Regions from separate parts of the Yersinia sp. 2541 StPb PI genome, predicted to be linked through region 1. Evidence: riboswitches for the same ligand, from Rfam matches in the RefSeq annotation. Region 1 holds a riboswitch; each other region holds the start of a gene.

Region 1 (10,735 bases):
TCGCTGGGTGATAGGTTTCCTGATAAACCATCACACCGTCTAATCCCAACGTTTTTAGCTCCGCATACTCTTCTTGCGCCAATGGTTGAACTTCCATCATCAGTGAACTGAATCGACTACGGATGACTGGGAAGTGACGACGAAAGTAATCCATTCCTACTTTTGCCTGATGTTCACCAGTGACCAGTAGCAGATGTTCAAAGCCTAGCGCTTTGATAGCATCACACTCACGGATGATTTCTGCTTCATCTAAGGTTTTGCGCTTGATGCGATTGCTCATCGAGAAACCACAATAAGTGCAATCATTAGCACACAGATTAGAAAGGTAGAGCGGCACATAAAAACTCACCGTGTTACCAAAACGCTGGCGGGTTAATTGTTGAGCCTTCTGCGCCATCGGTTCGAGATAAGCCAGTGCTGCGGGCGAAATCAACGCCATTAAGTCGTCGCGATTCGGTTTGACGGCATTAATGGCCCGTTCAACATCAGCGGCGGTTTTACTGTTAATACGCAGAGAAATATCATCCCAATCTAATTGTTGCCAGTGTTGGCTGAAATCTTCAGACATGATGCTCCTCCTCTAACTGGCTGAGAAAGCCAGTCAGTGGGCTGGTGGCAATGGCCTTGCCAAACTGTTGGTTGCCAAGCCCCGCCTGACGCGCCAATTCACCGGATTCAACCGCCAAACGGAAAGCATGCGCCATGTGTACGGGTGAGCGTGCCACGGCAATTGCGGTATTGACCAGCACGGCATCAGCTCCCAATTCCATTGCCTCAAGCGCATGGCTTGGCGCACCAATTCCAGCATCGACTACCACGGGCACTTTGGCCTGCTCGATAATGATTTGCAGAAAGTCGCGGGTACGTAAGCCCAAATTTGAGCCAATCGGTGCACCCAATGGCATGACGGCAGCGCAGCCTGCTTCTTCCAGCCGCTTGCACAATACCGGGTCCGCACCACAGTAAGGCAAAACAACAAATCCCTCTTTCACCAGTATTTCGGCGGCTTTCAGGGTTTCTATTGGGTCAGGCAGTAAATACTTCACATCGGGATGAATTTCCAATTTTATCCAATGGGTACCCAGCGCTTCACGCGCCAGACGGGCGGCAAATACAGCCTCTTGCGCAGTTTTGGCCCCCGAGGTATTAGGCAGCAAACGCACACCTAATTGTTGCAAGGGCGCAAGAATTGCATCGTTCCCTGCCCGTAAATCAACCCGTTTCATCGCCATAGTAATCAGTTGTGACCCCGAGGCGCGCAATGCTTCCAGCATTAGTTCCGGGGTGGAGAATTTTCCCGTACCGGTAAATAAACGTGAGGTAAAAGTGGTATCGGCGATCTTCAGCATGTCAGCCCCCGGCAATCGCTTGGAATAGCAAAATGTTATCACCCGCGTGTAACTGGCATTTTTCCCAGTCAGTGCGGGGGACGATGACCTGATTAATTGCCAGAGCCGTACCCGGCTGGTGGCGTTTGAGCTGATTGAGCAGCATTGCCGCAGTGATATTGCTCACCACTTCTAATGGCTGATCATTGAGCACAATCTGTATATAACCCGTTTTCACTGTGCACCTCCGCAGGCAGGGCAATGCTTGGCCCGAGTCAGTTGCAGGGTGCTCCAGCTCTGCTGCTTGCCATCGAATAAGCGTAATTTCCCGCTCAGTGCCGACGGCAGTCCTGCCAACATCTTGATGGCCTCCAGTGCTTGCAAGGTACCAATGACGCCGACCACCGGCCCCAATACGCCAGCAGTACGGCAGTTACGTTGTGGTAATTCTTTATCGGGATATAGACAGGCGTAGCAGCCTTGAGAATAAGGCGGCTCAATCACCAGCAATTGCCCGCTGAATCCCACGGCACTACCGCTAATTAATGGTTTTTGTGCAGTGATACAGGCTGAATTTACCTGATGGCGCGTCTCCATGTTGTCGCTGCAATCCAGCACCAAATCAGCGTTAGCTACCGCATCGGCCAATGCCGCACCTAGCAGCCGCGTATCAAATGGGACAATCTCAATCAACGGATTGAGGCTTTGCAAATGACGTTGGGCTAACCGTGCTTTACTTTGATTAGCTGAGGATGTTTGGCTGATATCTGTGGTGCGATACAGGATTTGGCGCTGTAAATTGGTCAGTTCCAGTTGGTCATCATCAGCCAGTAATAGCTTACCGACACCGGCTGCCGCCAAATAGAGCGCAGCAGGCGAACCAAGGCCGCCAAGGCCGATAATCAGCACACAGGCACTTTTCAGCTTCAACTGGCCCTCAGGGCCGATATCCTCCAGTAATAACTGGCGGCTGTAGCGCAAGAATTCGCTGTCACTCAACTCATGCTTGTTTGTCATCAGCCAGCTCCTTGCCCTCAATCAGGTGCAGTAATTGTGCTGTTGCCTGCTGCCAATCGTCACTCAGGGTAATAGCACTGACGACCGCTACACTACCGACACCCGTGGCCAGGACCGCCGGTACGCGCTCAATGCTGATGCCGCCGATGGCAACTGTCGGGTAGTCTGGCGTGTTGTCGACCATCTGCTTGAGTACCGTCAACCCTTGTGGTGATGACGGCATTTGCTTGGTTTGTGTGGGGAAGATGTGGCCCATGGCGATATAAGAGGGCCGGACAGCTTTAGCTATCGCCAGTTCCTGCTCATCATGGGTTGATACGCCCAGCCGTAATCCAGCTTGCTGAATCGCGGCCAAGTCGGCTGTTTCCAGATCTTTCTGACCCAGATGAACACCATAGGCACCATGCTTAATCGCCAGCCGCCAATAATCATTGATAAATAAGCGTGCCTGATAGCGTTTGCCTAACGCTATGGCAGCGGCAATGCCTTGTTCTACCTGCGCATCATCTAACTCTTTGATACGTAGTTGTATTGTGGTTACGCCTGCGGCAAGCAGGCGCTCTATCCAAAGTAGGCTATCGACGACGGGATAGAGACCAAGACGCTGTACCGTCGCAGGGAAACCTTTCTTTGCAGAAAATGAGGCATGATTAGACAGGTTCATTATTGGCCTCGCTCTTGAGGTTAACGGGGCTGTGATACAGCTCGCTGCCGCGAGAGCGGAACTCCGCTGACATCTGTTCCATACCTGATTGTAAAATTTCGATCGGTTGGGCTGCTGTTTCTTGTGTCGCTGCTAGCTCTTGCGCCACAGCCTGTTCTTGCGTAGCGGCATAGTCGCGGACTTCCTGAGAGATTTTCATCGAGCAGAATTTCGGCCCGCACATTGAGCAGAAGTGGGCCACTTTGCCGGACTCCTGCGGCAGGGTTTCGTCGTGATAGGCTCGTGCGGTTTCTGGATCAAGCGCCAGATTGAACTGATCTTCCCAGCGGAATTCAAAGCGCGCTTTCGACATGGCATTATCGCGGATCTGCGCACCGGGGTGGCCTTTGGCCAAATCTGCGGCATGGGCGGCGATTTTATAAGTAATAAGACCTTGTTTCACATCCTCTTTATTAGGCAGGCCAAGATGTTCTTTCGGTGTGACGTAACACAACATGGCGCAACCGAACCAACCAATCATGGCGGCCCCAATACCTGAAGTGAAATGATCATAACCCGGCGCAATATCCGTAGTTAGCGGGCCTAAGGTATAGAATGGCGCTTCATGGCAGTGTTCCAACTCTTCCGTCATATTGCGGCGAATCATCTGCATCGGCACATGACCGGGGCCTTCAATCATCACCTGCACATCATATTCCCAGGCGATTTTGGTCAATTCACCCAAGGTATGCAGCTCAGCGAACTGGGCTTCATCATTGGCATCCTGAATGGAACCAGGGCGTAGGCCATCACCCAGTGACAGTGAGACATCATAGGCCGCACAGATCTGGCAGATTTCGCGAAAATGCTGATACAGGAAGTTTTCCTGATGATGGGAAAGGCACCACTTCGCCATAATTGAACCACCACGGGAGACGATACCGGTCAAGCGTTTGGCGGTCATCGGTACATAGCGCAACAACACACCGGCATGGATAGTAAAGTAATCCACCCCTTGCTCGGCCTGCTCTAACAGTGTGTCACGGAACATTTCCCAGGTTAGGTTCTCAGCCACACCATTTACTTTTTCTAATGCCTGATAGATAGGAACGGTACCAATAGGGACCGGGCTATTGCGCAGGATCCATTCGCGGGTTTCATGGATATAGCGTCCCGTGGACAAATCCATTACGGTATCTGCACCCCAGCGGGTTGACCACACCAGTTTTTCTACTTCCTCTTCGATGGAGGAGGTCACCGCAGAGTTACCGATATTGGCATTCACTTTCACTAAAAAGTTACGACCAATAATCATCGGCTCAGATTCTGGGTGGTTTATATTGGCGGGAATGATAGCTCGGCCCGCCGCCACTTCCTGACGTACAAATTCGGCAGTGATATTTTCTGGCAGGTTAGCGCCAAAAGCCTGTCCTGGATGCTGCTGGCGTAGTACCTCACCACGAATACGTTCACGGCCCATATTTTCTCGCAGCGCGATAAACTCCATCTCTGGCGTGATGATACCCTGACGGGCGTAATGCAGTTGGGTGACGCATTTGCCTGTGATGGCTTTCTTCGGGTGTGGCAGATGCTCAAAACGCAAATGATCCAAGCCTTCGTCGGCCAAACGTTGTTGGGTGAAGCCAGAGCTGACAGAGGTCAGTGCGGCGCTATCCTGGCGTTCAGCTATCCAGCTATCGCGTAATTTGGGTAACCCGCTGTGAACATCCAGTTTGGCATTTGAGTCACCATATGGGCCGGAAGTGTCATACACCGGGATGGCTTCGTTATCTTCATAGCGTGGTGCGTCTTTGCCACCGCCAATCAGTGTCGGACTGAGCTGGATTTCGCGCATCGGTACCAGAATATCTGGCCGTGAGCCTTGTAGGTAAATACGTTGGGAGTTGGGGAAAGTGACACCTTGCAAAGTATCAATAAACTGTTGAGCTTGTTCACGTTGTTGTTTACGTGGAATAGGTTTACGTGGGCGTGATGAACTTTTAGTGGTTGTATTATTAGACATAGCAATTCCTACCAGTGTGGTTTATAGGGAAAATTGCTTGTCTGGAGCTTGGCGGGAGTAACGATGTTGGCCAGTAACCGGCAGCTACCTGTAAGGATAAAGACCGGGCCTGTAGCGATAAATTACTCTTGTTCCCTTCGCGGGTATTAACCCGATCAGGTTCCGCGGATCCCGAATTAACGGTCTCAGCCTGCGTTTGCTTTCCTAAGAAAACAGGTGCTAGGCACTCCGACAAGAAACCCCAGTATATGAGGTTGAATTAAAACTACAAGCCCGTGCTGTTCAGCGGGCTATTTTACCGGCCCTGTTTGAATAACTGGCTGGGCGGCTTGCCATGACTCGGCTGCCCATTGAATCAATTGATCTTCCAAGCGGAAACGGGCATCAAGGGCTTCGCCGATATCAGATAATGCTTGTTGAAACTCGATACAACTGTCCTGATCGATCTCAATGTTGGTATAACGATCATGGAATGTCATGATCGTTTGAGTATTATTTTTTAACGCAGGATACACTTTGGTCGTCAGCGCCATTTTTGGGCTAGACGCGCCTTCCACCTGTTTGATAATTCTGTCATAGATATGAAAATGCCCGGAAGAGAGATAATCCACTAAATTATGGCAAAAGTTCTCCAGCGCTTTTTCGTTAAGCGGGGTATGCTTTTCTTTTTGCGGCTTAATACCGATCACTGTGCAATATGAAACTAACAGTTCTTTACGCGCATGAAGCCATTGATCAATTAATTCATTACTGCCGCCAACGCGTTGAGTCAGGCTTTCTAGTCGGTTGAGCATGAACGACTCCGTGAGTAAGGAAAAGTAATAGTGGGTTACAAAAATGTAACAAGCCGGATTCTAGATTGCCAGTGAAGTCGAGGTTGTGCAACAACGATATGGAACTACAACTTACAGGTAAAGAAAGTGGCTGGTGGATTGTCAGTCATGAAAACAAATTATGGTTGCCGAAAGGGGAGTTACCACAAGGTAATGCCGCTAATTGGTCATTGCAGGGCGCAGCGGCAAGGCAAATCGGTGAATGGCAAGGGCAGGCGGTATGGTTGATCCGTCAGATGATGTCTACTGATATGGGTTCCGTGCGGCAATTACTGGATGTGGATCGCGGCTTGTTCCAATTGGCTGGGCGTGGTGTGCAACTGGCAGAGTTTTATCGTTCTCACCGTTTTTGTGGTTATTGCGGTCACCAAATGCAGGCCAGCCGTTCCGAGTGGGCTTGTCTGTGTAATCACTGCCGTGAGCGCTATTACCCACAAGTCGCCCCTTGTGTGATTGTTGCCATTCGCCGTGATGATGAAATTTTATTGGCGCAGCATGTACGGCATCGAGGCGGCATTAATACCGTATTGGCAGGCTTTGTCGAAGTGGGTGAGACTCTGGAGCAGGCGGTTTCCCGTGAAGTTTTAGAAGAAAGTAATATTCACATTAAAAATCTGCGCTACGTAACATCACAGCCTTGGCCGTTCCCCCATTCACTGATGATGGCGTTTATGGCCGAGTATGACAGTGGTGAATTGCGACATGACCCTAAAGAGCTGCTAAATGCCGGTTGGTATCGTTATGACCAATTGCCATTACTGCCGCCGCCAGGCACCGTAGCACGACGATTAATTGAAGATACCGTGGTGTTATGCCGCGAGCACCGTGAGTTGATCTAATCAGAAGGGAGTGCTGAAGCGCTAACCTCATAGCCGACGCAGTTTAAATCCCACGAGAGTGAGTCATTATCACGCCCTTAATAGCGGCGGCAGTTAGCAGGAAAGTATTATCTGACATGCTACAATATGGTCCGCTAAAAGATGGCCGCCAGATAATTAAGGGAGCTCCACCATGAATGAGTTGAAAAACGATCGCTATCTGCGAGCCTTATTGCGTCAACCGGTAGATGTAACGCCGGTATGGATGATGCGTCAGGCGGGCCGTTATTTGCCGGAATATAAAGCTACCCGCGCGGTTGCCGGGGATTTTATGTCGCTGTGCAAAAATGCGGAACTGGCTTGTGAAGTGACGATGCAGCCATTACGTCGCTATCCATTGGACGCCGCGATTCTGTTTTCAGACATTCTGACCATCCCTGATGCTATGGGGCTGGGGCTCTATTTTGAAACCGGTGAAGGCCCACGCTTCCAATCCCCGATTACTTGTCGCGCCGACGTCGAAAAGTTACCCATCCCCGACCCAGAACAGGAATTGGGTTATGTGATGAACGCGGTAAGAACCATTCGCCGTGAGCTGAAAGGTGCGGTGCCATTAATTGGTTTTTCCGGCAGCCCATGGACGCTGGCAACCTATATGGTTGAAGGTGGTAGTAGCAAAGCGTTTACCAAACTGAAGAAAATGATGTATGCCGAGCCGCAAACCCTGCATCTGCTACTGGATAAACTGGCCGATAGCGTCATCTTGTATCTCAATGCGCAAATCAAAGCTGGCGCTCAATCTGTGATGGTGTTTGATACTTGGGGCGGGGTACTGACAGGGCGTGATTATCTTGAATTCTCCTTGAACTACATGCATAAAATCGTCGATGGCCTGATCCGCGAAAACGACGGGCGTCGGGTGCCGGTGACCTTGTTCACCAAAGGTGGCGGGCAATGGCTGGAAGCAATGGCTGCTACCGGTTGTGATGCATTAGGGTTGGATTGGACCACGGATATCGGCGATGCGCGCCGTCGGGTGGGTGATAAGGTCGCTCTGCAAGGCAATATGGACCCCTCTGTGCTATACGCACCACCTGCCCGTATTGAGCAGGAAGTGAGTACTATTCTCGCAAGTTTTGGCCAGGGTGAAGGGCATGTGTTTAATCTGGGGCACGGCATTCATCAGGATGTCCCGCCAGAACATGCAGGGGCTTTTGTTGATGCAGTGCATACATTATCAAAGCCTTATCATCAAAACTAATCGCTTATACCCAAAGTCATTGGGGCGGCAGGTAACCGTACTGTAGCTTCAAGCTCGAGGGAGGTTGGCCGATGATAGATACCAAAGCGTTACGGGCAGAACAGTTACAACGAGCATCTGAAATTATTCTTCACGATGATTTTGATAGTGGGTCAGTGCACTTTATTGCCGGTGCGGATGTTGGTTTTGAGCAGCAGGGGGAGATTACCCGTGCTGCTATCGCGATTTTGCGTTATCCCTCGCTAGAACTGGTGGAATATCAGGTTGCCCGCGTGGCAACTTCACTGCCGTATATCCCCGGTTTACTCTCTTTCCGTGAATATCCTGCATTATTAGCCGCCTGGGGGCAGTTGCAGCAACGGCCTCAACTGGTGTTTGTTGATGGGCAAGGTATCGCACATCCGCGTCGTTTAGGCGTTGCCAGCCATTTTGGGCTGTTGGTTGATGTCCCGACCATTGGTGTCGCCAAAAGTCGCCTGTGTGGGCACTCTCTGCCGCTAGAGAGCGATAACGGCGCATTACAACCACTCATTGATGGTGATGAGCAACTTGGCTGGGTGTGGCGTAGCAAAGTCCGTTGCAATCCACTGTTTATCTCGCCCGGTCATCGGGTCAGTGTTAGCAGTGCTTTGGCGTGGGTACAGGCTTGCATGGCGGGCTACCGTTTGCCTGAGCCAACCCGTTGGGCTGATGCTATCGCCTCAAACCGCCCGCAATTTCAGCGTTGGGTGCGGAAAAATCCTGATTTACTTGGCAACCATAGGGATATGATTTAATTTCGGGTACACTGCCGCGCAGATAATGAATAATGAGAACTTATAATGATACGTAATCCGATTCATCTACGTCTCGAGAAGCTGGAAAGTTGGCAACACCTGACTTTCATGGCTTGCTTATGCGAGCGGATGTATCCCAACTATCAGCAATTTTGTCTGGAAACTGAATTTGGCGACCCGGCTGTTTACCGGCGCATTCTGGACCTGATCTGGGAAACTTTGGTCGTAAAAGACGCAAAAGTTAACTTTGATAGCCAGTTAGAGAAGCTGGAAGAGGCAATTCCTTCAGCCGATGACTATGCTATCTACGGTGTTTATCCTGCCATCGATGCCTGTATTGCATTGGGCGAGGCCATCCATTCGCGTTTGAGTGGTGAAACACTGGAACATGCTGTCGCTATCAGCGAAGCATCAATTCGTACCGTTGCAATGTTGGAAATGACGTTGGCCGGTAAAGAAATGACCGATGAAGAACTGAAAATTTTGCCTGCGATTGAAGAAGAATGGGATATCCAATGGGAGATTTTCCGTCTGTTAGCTGACTGTGAAGAGCGCGACTTAGATCTGATAAAAGGGCTACGATCTGACCTGCGGGAAGCGGCTGTTAGCAACATTGGCATAAATTTAACGCAATAAGGCAAGAAAACGTGATTTAACGCCTGATTTGTCACGTCTTAAGGCTTCACATCTGCCCCCTGTCTGTTCTACATTTGGGGGGCGAAAAAAAGTGGCTATCGGTGCGTGTATGCAGGAGAGTGCTGTCCATCGGCATATCCGTCGCACTCGATGCTTTGCAAACGATAAACACACTGTAAGGATAACTTATGAATAAGACTCAACTGATTGACGTAATCGCGGACAAAGCGGACCTTTCTAAAGCACAAGCTAAAGCTGCTTTGGAATCCACACTGGCTGCAATTACCGAATCTCTGAAAGACGGTGATCCAGTACAATTGGTTGGTTTTGGTACTTTCAAGGTAAACCATCGTAATGAGCGCACTGGCCGCAACCCACAGACTGGTAAAGAAATCAAAATTGCTGCAGCTAATGTGCCAGCGTTTGTTTCTGGTAAAGCACTGAAAGATTCTGTTAAATCTTAATAGTGTGTCAGTGAAAATAATAAGCAGGGGGGTGGCAAAGCCCCTTTTGTTTATGCAGCGGGTGCTGATGACCCTCGGTTTAGCCTTTGGTCTCAGCGCCTGTAGCAGTCAGTCAGGTTCCCCTCAATTTAGTGCCAGCGGATATATCGCCGATAGCGGTGTCGTTCGTTTATGGCGTCAGGATAATGCGCAGCAGCAGCCACAAGTGCTGATGAGCGTCTACAGCCCCTATTCCGGGGACAACACTCGCGTAACCTTCTACGAATATCAAAATGGCATTTTGCGGGAAATTCGGCGCAACGATTTGGGTCATAACCCGCAGAGCGTCGAGCTGCGTTTTGATGAACAAGGACAGGTGAGTTTTATGCAGCGCCAGTTGGCCGAACGGCGTGAGCAGCTCTCTGCGGATAATATCGCGGTCTATCAGTTGGAAGCGAAACGAATTCTCGAACAGAGCAGTGCACTGCGCGCCGGAAATGTCAGGTTAATTCAGGGACAGTGGCGAGATGGTGTGGTTACCACCTGTGATAAGAAGACGTTGCGATTGAAAGTTGACGATAACTCACAGGCATGGCTGAGCAAACGGGGAGAGGGCAGTGCGCAACCTCTGGGCGTCGCGTGGTTGGATTCGTCGGAGGGTCAGCAATTGCTGTTGGTTGCCAATCAGGACTTCTGCCGCTGGGAGCCGACAGCCGGTAGTTTGTGAGACCTGATAAGAAGCAGGGCACAGCAAGCTGCGCCCGTAGAATACAAGGGTAGATTTATTTACCGCGAGCAATCGCCCGATAACCAATGTCTTTACGGTAGAAAGCCCCTTCCCACTGAATATTTTCAGCTAACCGATACGCGTTTTGCTGTGCCTGGGCGACGGTGGCACCCAGCGCAGTTACACACAATACGCGACCGCCGCTAGTGACGACTTCATTATTGCCATTC
Region 2 (10,735 bases), 3.7 Mb from region 1:
ACCGGCCATTGTTGCGGCTGCGGCCTTAACTACTGGTAGTGATCCACGCGTTAAAACAGTGGCTGGAGCACCCTCTGTTCTGGTGTTTATCGATTTACTGACACAGCCCGAGCTAAATACCTTGGGCGAAGATTATGGTATTCATCAACTGCGTACCCCTGAGGATGAAAAAGACGCGGCATCCAGCCCGTCAGTTCTATTATCTGCCAGTGATAACAGCGCATTGACGCTGCATTGGAATCAGGATATGCCCGGCGCGCAACTGCTCAACATATTACTCCCACTACTGACGCTGGTTGCATTGATTCTTGGGCTGACCGGCTGGTTAGTTCTGCGGCGGGCGATGTCAGAAGCACGGGTAGCGGATGAAAACAAATCTGCTTTAATCGCCAGCGAAGAACGCTTTCGTCATGTCGCCGAAGCTGCTACCGACTGGTTATGGGAAACCGATGCCGATTTACGCATCACCTACCTGTCGCAACGGTTTTTGACCATTACCGGATTAAGTGTGGAGCGCTGGCTGGGGCGTAATCTTGATTCACTGTTAAATTGCGATATTATCCCGCTGCGCTCTTGGTTACAGCACACCCATCTGACTGAATCTCGCAATGAGTTGCAATGCACTTATTTCTCCGCCAAAGGCGATAAACGCATTTGCCGTATTTATGCCAAACCTATCATCCAAAACAACGAAACCATTGGGTTCCGTGGCACCGCATCGGATATCACCCGTGAAATAGAAGCACAGGAACGGATTCAGCACCTCTCTCTACATGATGCATTGACCGGTTTACCCAACCGTCTGCGAATGAAAGAATTCCTGGAAAATAAGTTACGCCATTTAGCTGCGGCCCCCCACCCGCTGGTTATCCTCAATGTTGACTTGGATAAGTTTAAACCTGTTAACGACACTTTTGGTCATGTTACCGGTGATCTGGTACTGCATCAGGTATCTGAACGCCTAAGAAGTTGTTTGCGTGATCAAGATTTAGTCGCGCGTCAGGGGGGAGATGAATTTGTTCTAATTATCACAGGTCTTGCGTCACGCAAAGAAATTGAACAGCTTTGTACGCGCGTTATCACCCGAATCGAAAGTCCTTACGTGATAAATGATCAGGATATTTATATCGGGGCCAGCATTGGTATTGCACTGGCACCTCAAGACTCAATGCAAGCCGAAGAGCTATTACGATTTGCAGATATTGCCATGTATGAAGCTAAAAACAGTGGCCGTAACCGTTGGAGCTTCTACTCCAGTGAAATGAATGAGCGCCTGATGCAACGCAGTGAGCTAGAGCGTTTTTTACGTCAGGCCGTTAAGCACAACGAATTTAACCTTTATTACCAGCCACGCTACCGTATTGAGGGAACACAACTGACGGGTGCTGAAGCCTTGGTGCGCTGGAACCACCCGATTTTGGGGCTGCTGATGCCGGATCAATTTATTGCGCTGGCCGAAGAGACGGGGCTTATCACCTCAATTAGCGACTGGACCATGCTACAGGCATGTCAGGATGCATCGACATGGCCCTCGTCACTGATTGTTTCCGTTAATATTTCTGCGGTTGAATTCAGGAACCAGCGCCTGATAGAACGAGTGCGCCAAGTCCTGCTGCTCACTGGGCTACCTAGCCATCGATTGGAGCTGGAAATCACCGAGCGGATAATGATTGAAGATGCCGATGGTGCCTTTAAAACCATGACAGCATTGAAAACCCTGGGTGTGCGCTTATCGATGGATGACTTTGGTACTGGATATTCCTCACTGAATTATCTGCGCCGCTTCCCGTTCGATGGATTGAAAATTGATAAGAGCTTTACCGATGAACTGGCCGAGTCACATGAAGGCCAATCAATTGTCGAAGGAATCATTAACCTCGGCCATGCGCTGTCCATGACGGTGACCGCCGAAGGGGTAGAAACCGCCGAGCAGCTCGGGCAGTTACAGACTCTGATGTGTGATGAAGTTCAGGGTTATTTCTTGGGTAAGCCAATGAAACTGGATGATTTATTAGTTCTTATCCGTAATACACATTATGACTGAGGGCCGTTCAGCCGCTGGCGCTCAAGGCGATAGGGCTGAGCGGTAACGCTATTTTTAAGAGGTTAACCGGGGAGAGGCTATACCAGATCGCTTATTTTCAGTTGATAAAGGCCATCTAGAAAAGCTGGAATAAAGCTACCAGGGCCTGCCACCTGCTGAGATACCTGCCCGCCGACTTGTGACATCACCCGGCAAGCCGTTGCCACATGATGTAAACGGTCGCCTTCCAGTGCGCAAAATGCCGCTACCACGGCAGAAAGTGCGCACCCCGTCCCCACTACCCGGGTCATCAGCTTATCGCCACCGGTCACGGCAAAATCACGCAGGCCGTCGGTGATATAATCCACCTCACCGGTAACCGCAACCACAGTCTGCACCTGTAGTGCCAATTGGCGAGCAGCAGGCAGTGCACTCACCGAAGAATCGACACTATCCACCCCACGCCCCATAGTCGCCATACCGCTTAATGCCATGATTTCCGAGGCGTTACCCCGTATTGCCGCCGGTTTTAGCGCTAATAATTGATGGGCAAAATCAGTACGATAGACAAGCCCGCCGACCGCAACGGGGTCCAGCACCCAAGGGGTAGAGGATTGATTTGCCGCCTGGATTGCCGCCAGCATGGATTCGGCCTGAGCGCGGTGTAACGTGCCGATATTGATAAGTAAACTGTTCGCCATTGTACTAAATTGTGCGGCCTCTTCAGCTTCAACCACCATGGCAGGAAAAGCCCCTAATGCCAGTAACACATTGGCAGTGAAGGACTGTACTACCTCATTAGTCAGGCAATGGACTAATGGCGGTGTAGTTTGGAATTGTTGCAAACAGGCCGCCGCCAGTGCATCAGGGTACGGGAGAGGAGCGATTGAAAAGTCAGAGCGAATAGTATTCATGATATCCCCCACCGGCGAACAAGAAGGGGGACCGTTGTTTATGGACTCAACAACGATACCGCGACTTCCCTCCGCTGGTATAATCCAGATCAGGTAATACGGGTAAAATCTCAGCCATTACGCATTTAGCGGCAGGCACCCCGAGTCAACGAGCTTTATTATTAACACAATTAGCGGTAATCAAACACCATTAGCCATAATCATCACTTATGGCATTTTGACGCAGCGGCAATCAGTGCTTGCCCTAGAGCCAGCCCACCATCACCGGCAGGCAGACGCTGGGGCAGCAACAGTTGGAAATCATGCAGTTGTGCGCTAAGTAACTCACGCAGTAACCGGTTATGTAGCACCCCACCTGAAAAGACAATAGTATCAATACGATAATACTGGGCCGCCTGCCGCGCCAAAGTAGCAAATCCCTGGGCCAGAGCAAAATGGAACGCATAGGCCCGCTCCGCCGGAGTGGCATTATAAGCCAACCATTGCTGCCAGAAAGTGGCTAAGTCCAGTTGGTTATCGCACAGCGGCATCGTCACTGGCGGCACTGAAACCGCACTTTGTCGCGCCAGTGCTTCCAACTGGCAGGCGGCTTCGCCCTCCCAACTTATCGATAGCGGGGCAAGATTGAGTGCAGCCGCTACTGCATCAAATAAGCGCCCAGTTGAAGAGGCCAACGGCGCATTAATCCCCCGCTCAATCGCCCGCGCCAATACCCTACCCTCCGGCTGAGGAATCACCGCACTCTCAGGCAAATGTTGCCAATTGGGGACATAGCGCTGTAACTGGGCCAGCAGGTTACGCCACGGTTGACGCGAGGCCAGATCGCCACCGGGTAGTGCCACTGCGGGCAAGCCACCAATATATTCACAGCTCGTATAATCTACTCGTAGGCATTCACCGCCCCACAATTGACCATCAGCGCCATAACCCAGCCCATCCAATGCCACACCAATCACCGCCCCACCCTCGCGAGGCCAGCCATGCTCTGCCAGACAAGCCACCAGATGGGCATGATGATGTAGCACGTCAACACAAGGGATATTCCACTGTGCTGCCAGGGTTTTCCCTAATTGGTGGCTGACGTATCCGGGGTGAGCATCCACCGCTATCACCTGTGGTGTGAAATGGTAAATATCACAAAACAGCGCCACTAACTGCTGCTGTTGCTGTGCGATATCGCGGTCTTCCAGATCCCCCAGATGTTGACTCAACACTGCATTACCATCACGCAGCAGGCAAAACGTGTTTTTCATATCCGCACCCAGCGCCAGAACTGCTGGCTGCTGGCTAAATCCCGGAGGTAACTCGAAAGCATCTGGCACATACCCTCTGGCTCGGCGTAGCATTTCAGCACTGCTGCCGGTGAGTCGCACTAATGAGTCATCGGCCCGCTGCACAATTTGCCTATCGTGCAATAACCAGTGGTCAGCAATATCTCTCAGGGCACCTAGCGCCTGCTCATTACTCAATGCCGGGGGTTTACCACGGCCATTACCGGAGGTCATCACCAGAGGCCGTCCGACCTGTTGCAGCAGCAAATGTTGTAACGGATTGGCGGGTAGCATCACGCCAATTTCAGGTAAGCCCGGTGCCAGCGCCGTACACAGCGGGCTATCAGCCCGCGACGAAACCAACACAATCGGAGCCGCAGGGCTACATAACACGCGTAATAACGCGGCGCTATCGTTACTTTGCACGCAGCGTGATAACCAGTCGGCGTGCGGTAACATCACCGCCAGCGGCTTGGAAGGCCGTTGCTTGCGCTGCCGTAAACGGGCCACCGCAGCAGCATTGGTGGCATCTACCGCCAGATGGAATCCTCCCAGCCCTTTGACGGCAACAATATCTCCTGCCAACAGGGCGGTTGCGGCTTGCTCTAGCGCCGCAAAGTTGTGCGCAATCGATTGTCCCTCTCGCCCCGTTAGCCACAATTGCGGGCCACAATCGGCACAGGCATTGGGTTGGGCGTGAAAACGGCGATCGGCCGGATGGTCATATTCTGCCTGACAGGCGGCACATAGTGGGAATTCGCGCATGGCGGTATAAGGCCGGTCATAGGGCATGCGGTGAATAATAGTAAAACGTGGGCCACAATGGGTGCAGTTGATAAACGGGTAGCGGTAGCGACGATTGGCAGGATGGTTCATTTCAGCCAAACAGGCGTCGCAGGTTGCAGCATCCGGTACAATTTGCGTATCCATCTGCCCGGCACCGCTGTGATGAATCACAAAATCCAGTGGCGGCTGCGCCCAATGGTAGGGCGAGGTGGTGACACTATCAATTTGTGCCAATGGCGGGCAATGACGCGGCAGTGCCTGTAAGAAATCCGCCAGCGCCGGTGATTGCCACAAGTGAATCGTCACGCCCGCACTGTCGTTACTGACATCGCCCCTTAGCGCAAAGCGGTGGGCAAGCTGCCAGATATAAGGGCGGAACCCCACGCCTTGCACCTTACCTTTTACCCGCAGGCAGAGGCCATTTTTATCCACAGAAACTCCTTCACAAGGCTGCCAGCAACCTGTTTTATAGCTCGGAGATTGCGGGGCGACTGCACCGATGGGCGCTTCGACGGCTCACGCCGTTACGACCCATTCGGCACATTTCCCCACTTATCAAATAGTTAATCGCCTGTCACTTCAAGTGCGAATGGGTTCCCAAAAGTCATTGGAGTTACAGGTAGGCAGCAAGTAAGCAAATCCCAATGAGCTGACATCAGTCAGTGATTCGGGTGAGCGAACGCAGCTAACACCCCTGCGGCTTCAAGGACGAATGGGATCAGCAAATACGGGGCAATGGCTCATCCAGAGGCAAATCCAATCTACGCGAAACACCATACGCACCGCATAAGCGCACTTGTTTATTCTCAGTCACCTGCCCGATAACGGCGGCATCCTGGCCGAGTGGATGGTTATGGAGCGCTGTTAATACCACTTCTTGTGCCTCTGGTGACACCACCAGCACCAGCTTACCTTCGTTGGCAAAGTTGAGTGCATCCAGCCCCAGCAATTCGCAAATACCCCGCACCGCCGGTTTCAGGGGGAGATCTGATTCGTTGATCTCCATGCCGCAACCGCTGGCGGCCGCAAATTCATGTAGGATCGCCGTCACGCCGCCACGGGTAGCATCACGTAACGCCCGCACTCCGGGAATAGATCGCAGCGGAGCGATCAACGGTGCCAATAGTGCACAATCGCTCACCAGCTCTGCTTCCAGCCCCAGCCCTTCACGCAGGTTCAGAATGGTCGCGCCATGATCACCTAAAGTGCCACTGACAACGATCCGATCACCAGCACGGATCATCGCGGTTCCCCAGTGAATATCTGCGGGGATCACGCCTATGCCGGTGGTATTGATAAAGATCTTATCCGCCGCGCCACGCTGCACGACTTTGGTATCACCTGTAACTATCTGAATCCCCGCCTGCCGCGCGGTAGCCGCCATTGATTGCACAATGCGCGTGAGAACATCCATCGGCAAACCTTCTTCCAGAATAAAACCGCAGGAGAGATAGCGTGGCGTTGCGCCACTGACCGCCACATCATTTGCTGTGCCGCACACGGCCAACTTGCCGATATCGCCGCCGGGGAAAAAGATCGGATCAATGACATAGCTGTCGGTGGATACCGCCAGCCGATCGCCCTGTACGGTTAGATCCGTCAGCGCGATACGCGCCTGATCTTCCCGTTCATTCAGCGCCGGATTGGAAAACTCCGCCAGAAACAGTGATTCGATCAAGCTCTGCATTGCCCGGCCACCGCTGCCGTGGGCCAGAGTAATCTCTTTCTTATTCATTTAGTTGTGACCTTATTAATAACCCAAAGTCATTGGAGTTGCAGGTAGGCGCTGCAAGCGAACGCAGCTCCCCTCAGCAGCTTCAAGTACCAAGGGTTATCGATACTGATAATAAGCGGCGCAGGCCCCTTCGGATGACACCATCAGCGCGCCAAAGGCATTGTCTGGCGTACACTCACCGCCGAACAGTGAGCATTGATCAGGCTTGCAACGCCCAGTCAGCACATCACCACAGCGAGATCGTGGAGAGTCTGCCACCTGCTGCTGCTGTGGTTTGAAACGTAATTCGGCATCAAATTCGGTATAGTCAGGGCTGAGTTGTACGCCGGAATCCGCGATTTCCCCCAAACCACGCCATTCGCTGCTGGCTTTAGCAACAAAAACCTCTGTCATTGCCTGTTGTGCCAGTAAGTTGCCGCTGTCCGGCACGATACGCCGATACTGGTTCTCTACCACACAACGCCCGCTGACCATCTGTTCAAGCAGCATTACTAGCCCCTGCAAGATATCCAGCGGCTCAAAACCGGTAACCACCAATGGCTTGTGGAATTGGTCGCAAATAAAGCCATAGGGCGTGGTGCCAATCACCATACTGACATGACCGGGAGCCAGAAAAGCGTCGATACGCACATCCGGTTGTTGCAGCAAGCTACGCAAGGTAGGAATGATGGTGATGTGCTGGCAGAACACAGTGAAATTGGTCAACCCGAGCCGTTTGGCTTGTTGCAGGGTTAAGGCACTGGCAGGCATGGTGGTTTCAAAGCCGAGGCCAAAAAACACCACTTGGCGATCAGGATTATGCTGTGCCAGCGTCAGTGCATCCAACGGCGAATAGACCACGCGAATATCCGCGCCGCGCCGTTTGGCATCCAGCATCGAACCATTGCGCCCTGGCACACGCATCGCATCACCGTAAGTGCAAAAAATCACCTCAGGATGCGTGGCGATTTCCAAACAGCTATCAATGCGGCCCATCGGCAACACACACACCGGGCAGCCCGGTCCATGGACAAACTCCAACCCCTCAGGCAGCAGTTGATCAAGGCCGAATTTGAAGATCGCATGAGTGTGCCCACCGCAGACTTCCATAATTTGTAGTGGCAAGCGCTGTTGATCCGCGATCTGCGGCAATAACTGTTCGATCCGTTGCAATAATGCGCTCACTAATGCGGGATCACGAAACTCATCAACGTAACGCATCGCGTGCCTCGCTTGCAGCGCTGGCATCCCAATCCAGCCCAACTGCCTGCATATGTTCCAGCGCGGCCAGTGTCTGTTGTGCCTCTTCTTCGTCAAGCAGGCTCATGGCAAACCCAACATGCACCAACACCCACTGACCTAGCAATGCCGCCGGGGTATCGTCGCATACCAGTGCGATATTGATTTCACGCTTCACTCCGCTCACTTCCACCCATGCCAGTTGGTGAATGTCTTCACCCACCGCCACAATTTTGCCGGGAACGCCTATGCACATCGCTGTGTCTCCAGCCATTCCAGCCACAAATCCATCCCCTCTCCGCTACTGGCAGACAGCGCAATCACCTGAATATCAGGATTCACCTGACGGGCATAGGCAATGCACTGTTCAATATCAAAATCCAGATAGGGCAGCAGATCGATTTTATTGATAATCATCAGGGTGGAAGCTGCAAACATATGGGGGTATTTCAGCGGCTTATCTTCGCCTTCAGTAACTGACAATACCGCCACTTTATGGCGTTCGCCCAGATCAAAGCTAGCCGGACACACCAAGTTGCCGACGTTTTCAATAAACAGCAGGCTATCATCAGCCAGAGCTAAACGGTGTGCCGCATCGTGCACCATCTGCGCATCCAGATGGCAGCCTTTACCGGTATTGACCTGAATCGCGGGTACGCCTGTGGCGCGAATACGTTCGGCATCATGGGTGGTTTGCTGATCACCTTCAATTACCGCGCAAGGCACTTGCCCGGCCAGCAGTTGCAAGGTCGAGGTCAGTAGCGTGGTTTTGCCAGAACCGGGGCTGGAAACCAAATTCAGCGCCAGAATATGTTGTTCGACAAAATGCTCACGATTATGGTGAGCTAACTGGTTATTTTTGCTCAGCACGTCTTGCTCGATTTGCAGCAAGCGGCGCTGACCCATGCCCGGTGCGTGGCTGCCAGCCTCGCCCTGTCCGTAATGCAGCCCTTGTTGATCGGCATGCACTTGTGGCGCAAAGGTTTCAGCTTCCGGCTGAGCTGATTCCGGTATCGCTACCGGTTCAGGCGTTTTACCGTGGTAGTGATGATGAACATCGCCCTGATGGTAATAATAGTGATGATGGACAATGACCGGCTGCGTGCCTTTGGCAACATATTTATGTTTATGCTGAGTTTTTTGCGGCTGGGCATCGTTGGGGTGGTCATGATGGTGATCATCATGGTGGTGGCCATCGTGATGATGGTGGCCGTGACCATCATCATGATGGTCGTGGTCATGATGGTGACTGTCGTCGCCTTCGATCTTTGTTTCGCCGCTGGCGCAACCACAAGTCGTGCACATAGGAATTCACTCCTTCAGGATTATTCCACTTCTATCTGTTTTACCTGCAAACTGTCACCACTCTCCACTTGCAGAGCATGGCTGCCACAATGCGGGCACCCGGCATCGTGCCGTTCAATCTGAACACTGGCGCTACACTCCCAACACCAGGCTTGTGCGGGTAAATAATTGATATGCAATTGGCAATTAGCTGCCAATGTCTCACGGCTGGCCGCGTCAAAACTAAAACGCAATGCGCTCTCCTCAATACAAGAGAGCGCACCAATCTCCAGCCATACCGCCGTTATTCGTTTGGCCCTGTTAAGCCTGGCCTGTGTTTCAATCAGCTCCAGCGTACTGAGGCATAAACTGATTTCATGCATGCTGATTCGTCATTTGACTAAACAACGCCCGCCGCCGTGGATTAGCCGGTGCATCAGCATTGCTAATGGGCAGTGAAAGCACCATGCGAGCGCTCTGTTCTGCCAGCAGCAGCGCCTGTTCCGCTTGCAGCGTGGTGTCCAATGGCGACATCAGCGAGCGGCTCAGGTACTGGCCGCAACCGGCTATTTCGCCGAGCGTAAAACTGATGGTGCCGCATGGCAGTGCCAGCATCAAGCGCTCACCCACCACCCGACGCGGCCAGCTTTGCTGCGGCCCCGGTAATACCACTAAACTCAGCATCCACGGGGTTAATAACGCCCCCACCCATTGCTGCTCAAATAACTGAAAGCCACAGGCGCGTAGCGGTATGTGGTCACGGTAGAATGGCAAGCCGCGCATCTCATCCGCGGCAATCTGGCTAAAAACCTGCTCCAGCAAAGGTGCCGGGTTTTGCGTCAGCCCGATAATGCCAGCGTCATCAAGGAAGTCAGACATGGTCTTGCTCCCGCGCGTTGAGCGTAATTCCGCTTAAGCGCAATGCGGCCAGAATCTGCTCCAATGCTGGCTCCATCGCCTGTATCACCGTCGGTGTCAGGCCAATTCCTGGCGCCAGAGATTCTGGCACCACGCCCACCAATGTCAGTTGGCGCGGGGATTCACCGGTCAGTTGCAGTGCCATCAACACATCGCATAGCCCCAACTGGTGGGGCGAGACTTTGCGGCTGAACATAGCCGGTATCTCTTTATCATGCAGCACCGCGACACTGCCCGGAGGCTGGCCGGTGAATACCGCATCAGCAACAATCAAATGTTCGCGGTTTGCCATCGCTTCCATCAGCTCTAAACCGGCGGTACCGCCGTCCAACACCTCAACACCTGGGGGTATCTCAAAGCGTTGTTCCAATGCTTCAACCAGACGTACCCCCACCGCTTCATCGCTGAGTAATAAGTTACCTATACCTAATACCAAAATCCCCATCACAGCACCTTGACTTTGGTCACTTCGTTGCCCGTTGTATCAACAATATGTACGGCACAAGACATACACGGGTCGAATGAGTGAATGGTCCGCACCACTTCGAGCGGTTTGGCCGGATCAGCAACCGGCGTGCCCACCAGC
Region 3 (10,735 bases), 3.1 Mb from region 1:
CGGTTCCTGAAGTTTCTTTTCAAAACAAAAGTTTATAAAAACAGCCATAACCTCGATTACAGGAGAAAAAAATGATTGAACTCATAACCCATGGAGCCGAGTGGTTTATCGGACTCTTCCAAAAAGGGGGCGAAGTTTTTGTTGGCATGGTCACCGGGATCTTACCTTTATTAATCAGTTTGTTAGTAATCATGAATGCACTGATCAAGTTTGTTGGTCAGGATAGGATTGAACGATTGGCTCAACGCTGTGCCGGTAACCCTGTTTCCCGTTACCTGTTGCTGCCGCTGATCGGTACCTTTGTATTTTGTAACCCGATGACCTTAAGTCTCGGGCGTTTTATGCCAGAAAAATATAAACCAAGTTATTACGCGGCCGCCTCTTACAGTTGCCACTCAATGAATGGTTTGTTCCCACACATTAACCCAGGTGAGTTGTTCGTGTTCTTAGGTATTGCCAGTGGTTTAACCACACTGGGCTTACCCCTCGGCCCGCTGGCTGTTAGCTACTTCCTGGTTGGGTTGTTCACCAACTTCTTCCGTGGCTGGGTTACCGATCTGACGACCTCCATCTTTGAACGCAAAATGGGCATCCGTCTGGACCGTAACGTACAACTTTAATATGTAAATTAAATACATACTGTGTGGAGCAGAGCATGAGTGAATTCATCAGGATTGAAAAAGGCGAAGGCGGCTGGGGTGGCCCATTAGTGTTGCCAATCGTACCGGGTAAGAAAATTGTCTATATCACCGCGGGTACCCGCCCGGCCATTATTGACCGTATCAGTGAACTGACTGGCTGGGAAGCGGTGGATGGGTTCAAAGAAGGTGAACCACCAGCCGAAGAGATCGCCGTGGCGATTATTGACTGTGGTGGCACCCTGCGCTGTGGCCTGTATCCGAAACGCCGTATTCCAACCGTTAATATCCATTCAACCGGTCAATCCGGGCCGATGGCGCAATACATACTGGAAGATATTTATGTTTCCGGTGTGCGTGAAAAAAATATCCATAAAGTCAGTGGAACCGATCACGCCACCGCAACGGCTGCACCAGCAGAACCGGCAACAGCAACCGCAAGCAAAGCTGGCCGTGATTACGATACCAGCAAGAAAATTACCGAACAAAGTGACGGGTTACTGGCGAAAGTCGGGATGGGGATGGGGTCTGTTGTGGCGGTATTCTTCCAGTCAGGCCGCGACACCATCGATACCGTACTGAAAACTATCCTACCGTTTATGGCCTTCGTTTCGGCGTTAATCGGCATCATTATGGCATCCGGTTTGGGCGACTTTATCGCTCACGGCTTAACACCGCTGGCCAGCAGCCCGATAGGCTTAGTGCTCTTGGCACTGATCTGCTCCTTCCCGCTGTTGTCACCGTTCTTAGGCCCAGGGGCCGTTATCGCACAAGTTATCGGCGTATTGGTTGGGGTACAAATTGGTTTGGGGAATATTCCACCGCAATTAGCCCTGCCAGCGTTATTTGCAATTAATGCCCAAGCAGCATGTGACTTTATCCCAGTAGGTCTGTCTCTGGCCGAAGCGAAACAAGATACCGTTCGTGTCGGTGTCCCTTCGGTTCTGGTTGGCCGCTTCCTTACCGGAGCGCCAACAGTATTGATTGCCTGGGCAGCATCAGCCTTTATCTATCAGTAAGCACTAAATACAAAATTATCTGTAATACATTCAACGGTTAAGGATGTACGTATGAATACTATTTATCAGACAACTATTACCAATATCGGCGACAGCGCCCGCGAGGCGCTGCTTGATGACATGCTTATCACCTTCCGCGAAGGGGCACCCAAAGATATTGAAGAGTTCTGTTTTATCCATCAGCACAGCGACACCGATGGAGAGCTACAGGCTGGCAACATTATGGAACTGGCTGATCTGCGCTATGTCATCACCGCAGTTGGCGAGGTGGCAACTCAGAACCTGCGTGAATTGGGTCATGTCACCATTCGTTTTAATGGTGATAAGCAACCTGAGTTCCCCGGTTCTATCCATGTAATAGGGCCAACACCCGATGATATTCCTATCGGTAGCTCACTGAAATTTATTCGTTAATTTATTCATTTATACCCGATGTCATTAGCATCGCAGTTAACCCTGCGACAACTTCAAGTACTAAGGGTATTAGCCGAAGTAATTGGAATTGCAAAGGAAGTAGACGAACAAATCCCGATGAGCTGACTCTCGTCAGTGATTCGGGTGAGTGAGTTCGACTAACACCGCTGCAGTTTCAAGTACCAAGGATAATTTTGGAGGTAGTTATGTCACAAGTAGCAGTAGTTATTGGCGGTGGACAAACATTGGGCGCATTCTTGTGTCATGGTCTTGCCGAAGCAGGGTATAAAGTTGCAGTTGCTGATTTAAATTCAGATAACGCACAGTTAGTCGCTGATCAGATTAATGCCGAATACGGCGCAGATAGCGCCCGTGGTTTTCAGGTTGATGCCACCAATGAAAGCAGCGTGCAGATGCTGGCAAAAGCAGTAGATCAAAGTTTCCATCAAACTAACCTGCTCGTTTACAGCGCAGGCATTGCCAAGGCCGCACCGATTACTGATTTCCCACTGGATGATTTTGACCGCTCACTACAGGTCAATCTGGTCGGTTACTTCTTATGTGCTCGTGAATTCTCTCGCCTGATGATCCGTGATGGCGTTGCCGGGCGAATTATCCAGATCAACTCCAAATCAGGTAAAGTGGGCAGTAAACACAACTCGGGTTACAGTGCTGCCAAGTTTGGTGGCGTTGGTTTGACCCAATCATTGGCTCTGGACTTGGCTGACTACGGTATCACTGTGCATTCCTTGATGTTAGGCAATCTGTTGAAATCACCGATGTTCCAATCTCTTTTACCGCAGTACGCTGCAAAGTTGGGTATTCAACCGGAAGAAGTTGAAAAATACTACACCGATAAAGTGCCACTAAAACGGGGTTGTGATTATCAGGATGTGCTTAACATGCTGTTGTTCTACGCTAGCGATAAAGCCGCCTATTGCACCGGACAATCAATTAATATTACCGGTGGTCAGGTGATGTTTTAAGTTTGATGTTGTCTGAAAAAACAGTTTGTCATCCCAGCAAGCTAAGGGGACTGTTTCTAGCGGTCTCACAGAGGCGAGGCCCAAGGATGGGCCAAGCAACGAACGCAGCTAACACTGCTGCAACGTCAAGTAAGAAGGATAAAAATATGTCTCCAACATCAGCACTGATCACTATTGTTATCATCGCCTGGGTGCTGCAAATCATGCTTGGCTGGTGGCAAATCAATCGGTTTAACCGTGCTTTTGATCGCCTGTGTCAGCACAGTAAATCAGTTGGTGTTGGCCGATCTGGTGGGCGCTTTAAGCCCCGCGTGGTAATGGCGCTGGCTTTCGATGAGAATATGCGGGTCAGTGACAGCATGATCATGCGTGGCATTAGCGTTTTCGCCCGCCCACGCCCATTACCTCAGCTTCATGGCTTACATCAGCAGGATTTAATCCCGGATGTGATCTTCCCTACGGATAAAGCATGTCAAACTGCACTATTATTAGCGATTAAACCGAAATCATGATATTTTCACAATGAAAGCTATTCTTTTTCATGTGAAAGTTATGCCTGAAAAAGAGGCAATGGAAATACTTGAGCGGGGATCGTTATGAAGCCAAAGCAGCGACAGGTTGCAATACTGGAATATCTCCAACAACACGGAAAGACGGCCGTCGATCAACTCGCCGCACATTTTTCAACCACCGGTACCACAATTCGTAAGGATTTAACCAGTCTTGAAAATGAAGGGGCGGTTATCCGTACCTACGGTGGGGTTGTATTAAATCGTGATGATATAGAACAACCCATTGACCGTAAAACTCACATTAATACCGATAAGAAAAAGCAAATTGCTCAAGCTGCCAGCAAACTGATTAAAGACGGTGATAGCCTGGTTTTTGATGCCGGTAGTACCGTGTTGCAAATGGTTCCCCACCTGACAAAGTTCAACAATATCACGGTGATGACCAACAGCCTGCATATCGTCAATGAACTGGTTGAGCTGGATAACGATCAAACTATCTTGATGCCGGGTGGCACTTACCGTAAAGGTTCAGCCTCTTTTCATGGTAGTCTGGCAGAATCTGCATTTGATAATTTTAGTTTCGATCAACTGTTTATCGGTGCAGATGGTGTCGATCTGAAAGCAGGTGTCACCACGTTTAACGAAGTTTATCATGTTAGTACGGCGATGTGCCGTGCCGCTAGCCGCATTATTTTGCTGGTCGATTCCTCCAAATTTGGCCGTAAAAGCCCAAATGTAGTGTGCCCGTTAAGTGCCGTTGATATCCTGATTACAGATAAAGGTATTAGCCCAGAATATTTGCAAGCGCTACAGGACATGGGCATTAACATCATTCTGGTTGATAAAAATGACTAATCCATTGATTACCTATGCCCGTGAAACACTGGAAATTGAACTGACAGAAGCGCATAAGCTGCTGTCACGTTTAGATGATAATTTTATCCGCGCCTGTGAGTTATTATTAGCCTGCACCGGTAAGGCTGTAGTTTCAGGGATTGGCAAATCTGGCCATATTGGTAAAAAGATTGCCGCATCACTGGCCAGCACTGGCACCCCCTCCTTCTTTGTACATCCGGCGGAAGCATTGCACGGCGATTTGGGCATGATTGGCCCTCAGGATGTGGTGATTTTTATCTCCTACTCAGGGCGCGCCAAAGAACTGGACCTGATTCTGCCCTTGTTGGCGGATAGCCAGATCCCCGTGATTGCCATCACTGGCGGCAAAGAGTCCCCGCTGGCGCTGGGTGCAGCCTGTGTATTGGATATCAGTGTCGAACACGAAGCTTGCCCGATGGGATTGGCTCCTACCTCCAGCGCGGTTAATACCCTGATGATGGGGGACGCTCTGGCAATGGCATTAATGCGCCATCGCGGTTTCGGTGCAGAAGATTTTGCCCGCTCACATCCTGGCGGCAGCTTGGGCGCAAGGCTACTTAATCGAGTCCATCACTTAATGAGAACCGGTGATCGCCTGCCGATGGTGAATGAATCCGACAGCGTAATGGAAGCCATGTTAGAACTGAGCCGTACAGGACTAGGGCTGGTGGCTGTATGTGATCCGGAGCAACGGGTTGTGGGGGTATTCACTGACGGTGATTTACGCCGCTGGCTGGTAAAAGGTGGCACCTTACAGCAACCCTTAGAAAATGCCATCACACGGCCAGGCTACCGATTACCTGAGCAATGGCGCGCAGGAGAAGCGCTGGAGGCACTGCATCAGCACCATCTCAGTGCCGCACCGGTGGTGAATCTGGATGGAAAACTGGTCGGAGCCATTAATCTGCACGACCTGCATCAAGCTGGCGTTGGTTGATATCCCTGTCATCGTTCAAGTTGTAGCTGTGTTGGTTGCATTCACGATTCAGGCCTCGCTGCTGCGAGGCCGCTGCAACCAGCATTCAAATCCGCCAGTGACATCTTCATCAATATAATCAATTAATCTAGATAAATTTACTTATTAGCGGCCTGCCTGCAATCAGTGCCAATTAGGATCTTGCTGTAACTGCTTTTTGAGCATGGCCTGGATACTGTCATTGGGACGACCGAGCCATTGATAGGTCGCGAACTCACTCGGTTTATCAAGTGCTTGTGGCTTGTCTGCCACGGAAATACGCATTCCCCATGCCTGCCATACTTGTTTTTTATCCTGACTAAACGCCACCCACATAAAGTTATTACTGCAATCATGAGGTTTACAAATTCGCCCCACCTTATATTGCTGCCCTTGCCAATTTATCACCTCATAAGGTGCTGACGTCCCCACCCCTTTGCGTGCCCAGGCGGGGAGATTCTTTTGGCTTTTCACCATTTTTTGCCAGCTATTTTTATACACCGGCTGTTGCAGCAGATCCGCCGTGGTCGGGCGGCTTTTGACAGGAGAAGTCTGGGCAACTGACGTGGCTGTGACAGTTGTGGTGGCTGGCTGCGCGAAAGCCCAGGCGCTGACACTGAGCATCACCGCAGCCACAAGACAATGGCGGGTTTTGTTACCTTTCATTATCGAAATCCTTATTATCTGATTAATCTACTCGCCGGACAGTGAGCCAGGCTCTGTGCAACGGCTTAGCGGGCGTGGTATTAGCTTGCCTGTCTATGACCATCAACCGGCGAAAAAGTTGATCCATAGCACGAATTTTCATCCTAATTCCAGTTATATCACAATCTGTATGACAGCTTGAGTTAAGCTATGAACCAGATAGCTATCAGCCGAGCCCACCCGATAAAAGGCCATGCCATGTTAACCGTTGAGTTACCCGAAGAACCCGAGAAGCTGTATTACTCTGCCGGGGATGCCCACCCGCTGGCTAAGCTTGAAACGGATAAAATTATCCAGATGGTTATCGATCTGGATGTTGCCAATTCCGACAGCGAGCATTATGTCACTGGCTGGATGGGGCTAAATAGCGTGGTGGTGGTACGTAATTACCAAAATAAGCGCGGTACAGCCAATGGTTTTGTGGTGAATAAAGGCGATCGCTATCGTCTGAGCATTCAATCCATTGAATTTCGCATTCCGAAGGCCGTGTTGTGGATGAGCTTTCGCCGTAAACCCCGCACCATGGAGTTAATCACCTACGAAACATTGGGCGAACAACCCAGCGGTATGCAGCAGTACCGTAATATCCTCGATGAAGAGTTGCTACAGCAACTCGATGCCGATTGGCGCGAATTGAATGATTATCTTGGTGCAGCCTGCTGGCAACTTGAAAATGACACCCCGCTGTGGCAACAAACCCGACAACAGATAACGCCCGAGACTATCCGTCAGTTAGTCGATGCGCCTATTTTTCGCACCAAACATCTACAGGCTGATGGGGATTACGCCGGGTTCTGGGCCGGAGAGTACTTTTTTGCCGTTCGCCAACCTAGCGCAGGCAACCCATTACCTGCGGTACAAATCTCCTGGCGTGAAGATGAAAAAGATATCGGCAGTTATCAATTTGATCTGATTAACGATGAAACAGGCGAGCCAAAACTCTCACTGTGTATCCGCCCACGCAAAGGCGCGGACAGCTATCTGCTTAACCGTTTTGATGCCCATCACTTGCAACGTGCTATCGCGATGTTTGCGATGACTCAGCGCTATTTATTGGCATAAAAATCTCTGCCATTTCAATAAATAAGGCATGCACTTCGTCATTGGAGCTACAGGTAGGCGGCAAGTGAACACATCCCGATGAGCTGACTCAAGTCAGTGATTCGGGGGGGTGAGCGCAGCTAACACCCCTGCGACTTCAACGACGAAGGATCCCCAAAGTCATTGGAGTTGCAGGTAGGCGGCAAGTGAACACATCCCGATGAGCTGACTCAAGTCAGTGATTCGGGGGGGTGAGCGCAGCTAACACCTCGGCGACTTCAAGGACGAAGGATCCCCAAAGTCATTGGAGTTGCAGGTAGGCGGCAAGTGAACACATCCCGATGAGCTGACTCAAGTCAGTGATTCGGGGGGGTGAGCGCAGCTAACACCTCGGCGACTTCAAGGACGAAGGGGATTACCACCACCGGTGAAAATGATGCACCGGCCCGACCCCCTGTCCGACTTCAAGGGTATCGGCTTGTTCTAATGCACCTTGCAGATAGTGTTTGGCGGCATTCACTGTATCTGCCCAATCGTGGAGCCGTGGCCGTAAGGCCGCCAATGCGGCCGATAAGGTGCAGCCGGTGCCGTGGGTATGGCGAGTATTTACTCTGCGGGTAACAAAACGCTGTTCGCCTTGTGCCGTAAACAGCCAATCGGGGCTATCTTCACCGCTCAAATGCCCTCCTTTCATCAATACTCCCTGACACCCCAGAGCCAACAGTGCTCGCCCCTGTTCACACATTTGTTGCTCATCGCGCGCAGGCTGGCAATTGAGTAGCGCGGCTGCTTCTGGCAGATTCGGGGTAATCAAAGCCACTCGCGGTAACAGCAGTTGACGTACTGCGTCTACGGCCTCTGGTGCCAATAATGGATCACCGCTTTTGGCGACCATAACGGTATCTAGCACCACAAATGGGATGGGATAACGTTGCAGTTGTGTGGCAACAATCTCGACAATGTCAGCATTAGCCAACATACCGATTTTCGCGCTATCGATGCGCACATCACTGAGAACAGAATCGAGTTGAGCTGCAACAAACGCCGGTTCGATGGGATAAACTGACTGCACACCACAGGTATTTTGTGCCACCAAGGCGGTGATCACACTGGTGCCGTAAGCTTGCAAAGCAGAGAAAGTTTTCAAATCAGCCTGAATACCGGCCCCACCGCTAGGGTCAGTTCCGGCAATCGTGAGTGCATTAATTCGCTTCATGAATATCTCTCCACACTCATATCAATGGGAGATCGAATAGCAGCAACAGCGAGAATAGCTAAAGAGAAAACGGCAGGTTGAACGAACATATTCCTCCTAACCGGCGGTCAAGAAGGCGGAACCCTAAGGTGCCGAGACTTCCCTACGCTGGCATAATCCAGATCAGGTAATACGGGTAATATCTCAGCCATGCCACTGTTTGTGGCAGGCACCCCGAGTCAGAATTGTTATTATCATGGGCAGGTGGTAGAAGATCAATCATGTATTGGCTCAACCAATGATCAATTTCGCGAAAGCACCCTGTTTTGGAGGTATAACCATAGGATGAGTATCAAGATTCGTCAGTATCAGGAAAGTGACCGGCCATTCCTGCGCACCTTGTATCTGGCATCACGTAAAGCAGCCTTTACCTGGCTGGACGTTGAACACTTTAGGCTGGAAGATTTTGATCGCTCAACCATTGGTGAAACTGTGCTGGTCGCCGTTGATGGCGATCAACACTTAGGTTTTGCCTCAATTTTTATGGAAGAGAGTTTCCTGCATCATCTGTTTATTGCCCCTGAACTACAACAGTCCGGTACGGGAAAAGCCTTATTGCAGGCAGCACAACAGCTATTTACCAGCCACGGCTCACTCAAATGTCTGGCAAAAAACCAGCAGGCGCTGGCGTTTTATCAAAAACAGGGGTGGGTAGCTATTGCCACCGGCATCAGTAATGATGGCGAATATACATTAATGCATTGGCATAATGAGAAGGTTAAATAAGAACAATATTGATAATATTAGTTAAAAAATAAAATTTAATATCTAACTTACTATCAAACATCGCTGCATCGTTATATGGGTTATTTTCCCCTCACAGATAAATCAGAAATAAGCACAAGGGAACTGGGTTTCCTTGTGCTTATTTTCTATTCCCCGCGCAGCGCCTTCACATCATCGGCTTTTATATTCAGTGCCGGTTGTCCGAATTGCTGTAGCAGATAATGACTCAAACTAACAACCTGCTCATCGGTTAAGGTGTTAGCAAATCCGGGCATAAAGACTTCACCGTCATTGGTTTTGCGTGACACACCGTGGAGAATCACATTAATTAGGTTATTGGGCTCGGATGCCCCGACCACCGAGTTTTTCATCAATGAAGGGTAATAACCGTCTTTCACGCCCTCACCGGTGAAACTGTGGCAACTGGCACAGTTCCCCAAATACAGGCGCGCGCCGTCAGTGTTGTTATCTGCCGTGAAAGGCATACCGCGTAAGGAATTAACACTACTTGCCGCTTGCCCCCAATCCGAACGACTCTTGGTTTCGTCATCTGGATTTAATGGCTCCAGGGTACGCAGATACACCGCCATGGCATTGAGATCACTCTCGCTCAGGTGGCGAGTACTGTTCTCAATAACTTCAGCCATCGGCCCGGCAGCTTGTGCTTTACCGTCAACATGGCCGGTGCGCAGATATTGCACCACCTGCTGCTGACTCCAGCCGCCAATACCGGCATGTGGATCAGAGGTAATATTAAACGCCGTCCAACCATTAATCTCTGCCCCCCCATAGGCTTTGCTCTCTTTCATCCCCATGGTGATATTACGCGGGGTATGGCACTCAGCGCAGTGCCCCAATGCTTCAACAAAGTAAGCACCCTGATTCCATTGTGCATCTTTAGTGTTGTCCGGCTGAAAGCGCTCCCCCTCGAAATTGACCAAATTCCAGAACCACAATCCCCAACGCTGGTTGAATGGGAAAGGCATGTCATTTTCGCGGTTAGCTTGATGCACTGCTGGCAGACTAAACAGATAGGCTTTAATGGCTTTGACGTCAGCATCCGTCAACAAGGTATATGAGGTGTAAGGGAATGCTGGGTAGAGATTCTCACCATTTTTCCCTTTCCCTTCATGTAATGCGCGCAAGAACTCTTCATCCGTCCAATTGCCAATTCCGGTCTCTTTATCGGGCGTGATGTTGGGCGAATATAGCGTGCCCATCGGCGTCTTGAAGGCAAGTCCACCGGCAAAAGGCTTACCGTCTTTGGTGGTATGGCAGGCCACACAGTCAGCGGCCTTAGTCAGGTACTCACCACGTGCAATTAGGTCAGCATCAGCACTGGCATACCCAGTTACGGCTAAACCTAATGCGATAAGCAGGAGATTCACTGAACAGCCCAAGATTTGTTTTCTCATCTTACACCTCGGCCTTTAATGTTTCAGCGATACGCAGCGAGAGTGCGGCAATCGTCAAAGTACAATTAACTGAACCGACAGTTGGCATCACACTACTACTGGCGATAAACAGGTTTTTATGGTCATGGGTGCGACAATCGCTGTCCACTACCGAGTCTTTCGGGTCACTGCCCATAATGGTGGTACCCGTAAT

What was found. Region 1 has a riboswitch for thiamine pyrophosphate ahead of thiC (phosphomethylpyrimidine synthase ThiC). Riboswitches for the same ligand answer to the same signal wherever they lie in the genome.
Region 2: another riboswitch for thiamine pyrophosphate. It lies ahead of thiM (hydroxyethylthiazole kinase); the one in region 1 lies ahead of thiC (phosphomethylpyrimidine synthase ThiC).
Region 3: another riboswitch for thiamine pyrophosphate. It lies ahead of thiD (bifunctional hydroxymethylpyrimidine kinase/phosphomethylpyrimidine kinase); the one in region 1 lies ahead of thiC (phosphomethylpyrimidine synthase ThiC).

What each region holds. Positions count from the first base shown of each region.
Region 1 covers NZ_JAZGQB010000001.1:4,378,364-4,389,098, reverse strand. The annotation lists gene thiH (2-iminoacetate synthase ThiH) at 1-568, opposite strand, end outside; gene V1953_RS19695 (thiazole synthase) at 561-1,349, opposite strand; gene thiS (sulfur carrier protein ThiS) at 1,351-1,566, opposite strand; gene V1953_RS19685 (HesA/MoeB/ThiF family protein) at 1,563-2,345, opposite strand; gene thiE (thiamine phosphate synthase) at 2,329-3,009, opposite strand; gene thiC (phosphomethylpyrimidine synthase ThiC) at 2,996-5,011, opposite strand; TPP riboswitch at 5,127-5,252, opposite strand; gene rsd (sigma D regulator) at 5,302-5,805, opposite strand; gene nudC (NAD(+) diphosphatase) at 5,904-6,683, shown strand; gene hemE (uroporphyrinogen decarboxylase) at 6,856-7,923, shown strand; gene nfi (deoxyribonuclease V) at 7,995-8,699, shown strand; gene V1953_RS19650 (YjaG family protein) at 8,745-9,335, shown strand; gene hupA (nucleoid-associated protein HU-alpha) at 9,524-9,799, shown strand; gene V1953_RS19640 (DUF1481 domain-containing protein) at 9,852-10,505, shown strand; gene purD (phosphoribosylamine--glycine ligase) at 10,561-10,735, opposite strand, start outside.
Region 2 covers NZ_JAZGQB010000001.1:660,070-670,804, reverse strand. The annotation lists gene V1953_RS02940 (bifunctional diguanylate cyclase/phosphodiesterase) at 1-2,044, shown strand, start outside; gene thiM (hydroxyethylthiazole kinase) at 2,122-2,937, opposite strand; TPP riboswitch at 2,987-3,090, opposite strand; gene hypF (carbamoyltransferase HypF) at 3,141-5,426, opposite strand; gene hypE (hydrogenase expression/formation protein HypE) at 5,713-6,729, opposite strand; gene hypD (hydrogenase formation protein HypD) at 6,826-7,929, opposite strand; gene hybG (hydrogenase maturation factor HybG) at 7,916-8,203, opposite strand; gene hypB (hydrogenase nickel incorporation protein HypB) at 8,194-9,252, opposite strand; gene hypA (hydrogenase maturation nickel metallochaperone HypA) at 9,273-9,614, opposite strand; gene hybE (hydrogenase-2 assembly chaperone) at 9,607-10,110, opposite strand; gene V1953_RS02895 (HyaD/HybD family hydrogenase maturation endopeptidase) at 10,103-10,594, opposite strand; gene hybC (hydrogenase 2 large subunit) at 10,594-10,735, opposite strand, start outside.
Region 3 covers NZ_JAZGQB010000001.1:1,237,203-1,247,937, reverse strand. The annotation lists gene srlA (PTS glucitol/sorbitol transporter subunit IIC) at 72-620, shown strand; gene srlE (PTS glucitol/sorbitol transporter subunit IIB) at 656-1,657, shown strand; gene srlB (PTS glucitol/sorbitol transporter subunit IIA) at 1,709-2,071, shown strand; gene srlD (sorbitol-6-phosphate dehydrogenase) at 2,278-3,057, shown strand; gene gutM (transcriptional regulator GutM) at 3,204-3,569, shown strand; gene srlR (glucitol operon DNA-binding transcriptional repressor SrlR) at 3,654-4,424, shown strand; gene gutQ (arabinose-5-phosphate isomerase GutQ) at 4,417-5,382, shown strand; gene V1953_RS05465 (inhibitor of vertebrate lysozyme family protein) at 5,545-6,066, opposite strand; gene V1953_RS05460 (hypothetical protein) at 6,304-7,167, shown strand; gene thiD (bifunctional hydroxymethylpyrimidine kinase/phosphomethylpyrimidine kinase) at 7,562-8,362, opposite strand; TPP riboswitch at 8,485-8,588, opposite strand; gene V1953_RS05450 (GNAT family N-acetyltransferase) at 8,687-9,127, shown strand; gene V1953_RS05445 (c-type cytochrome) at 9,274-10,542, opposite strand; gene V1953_RS05440 (GMC family oxidoreductase) at 10,544-10,735, opposite strand, start outside.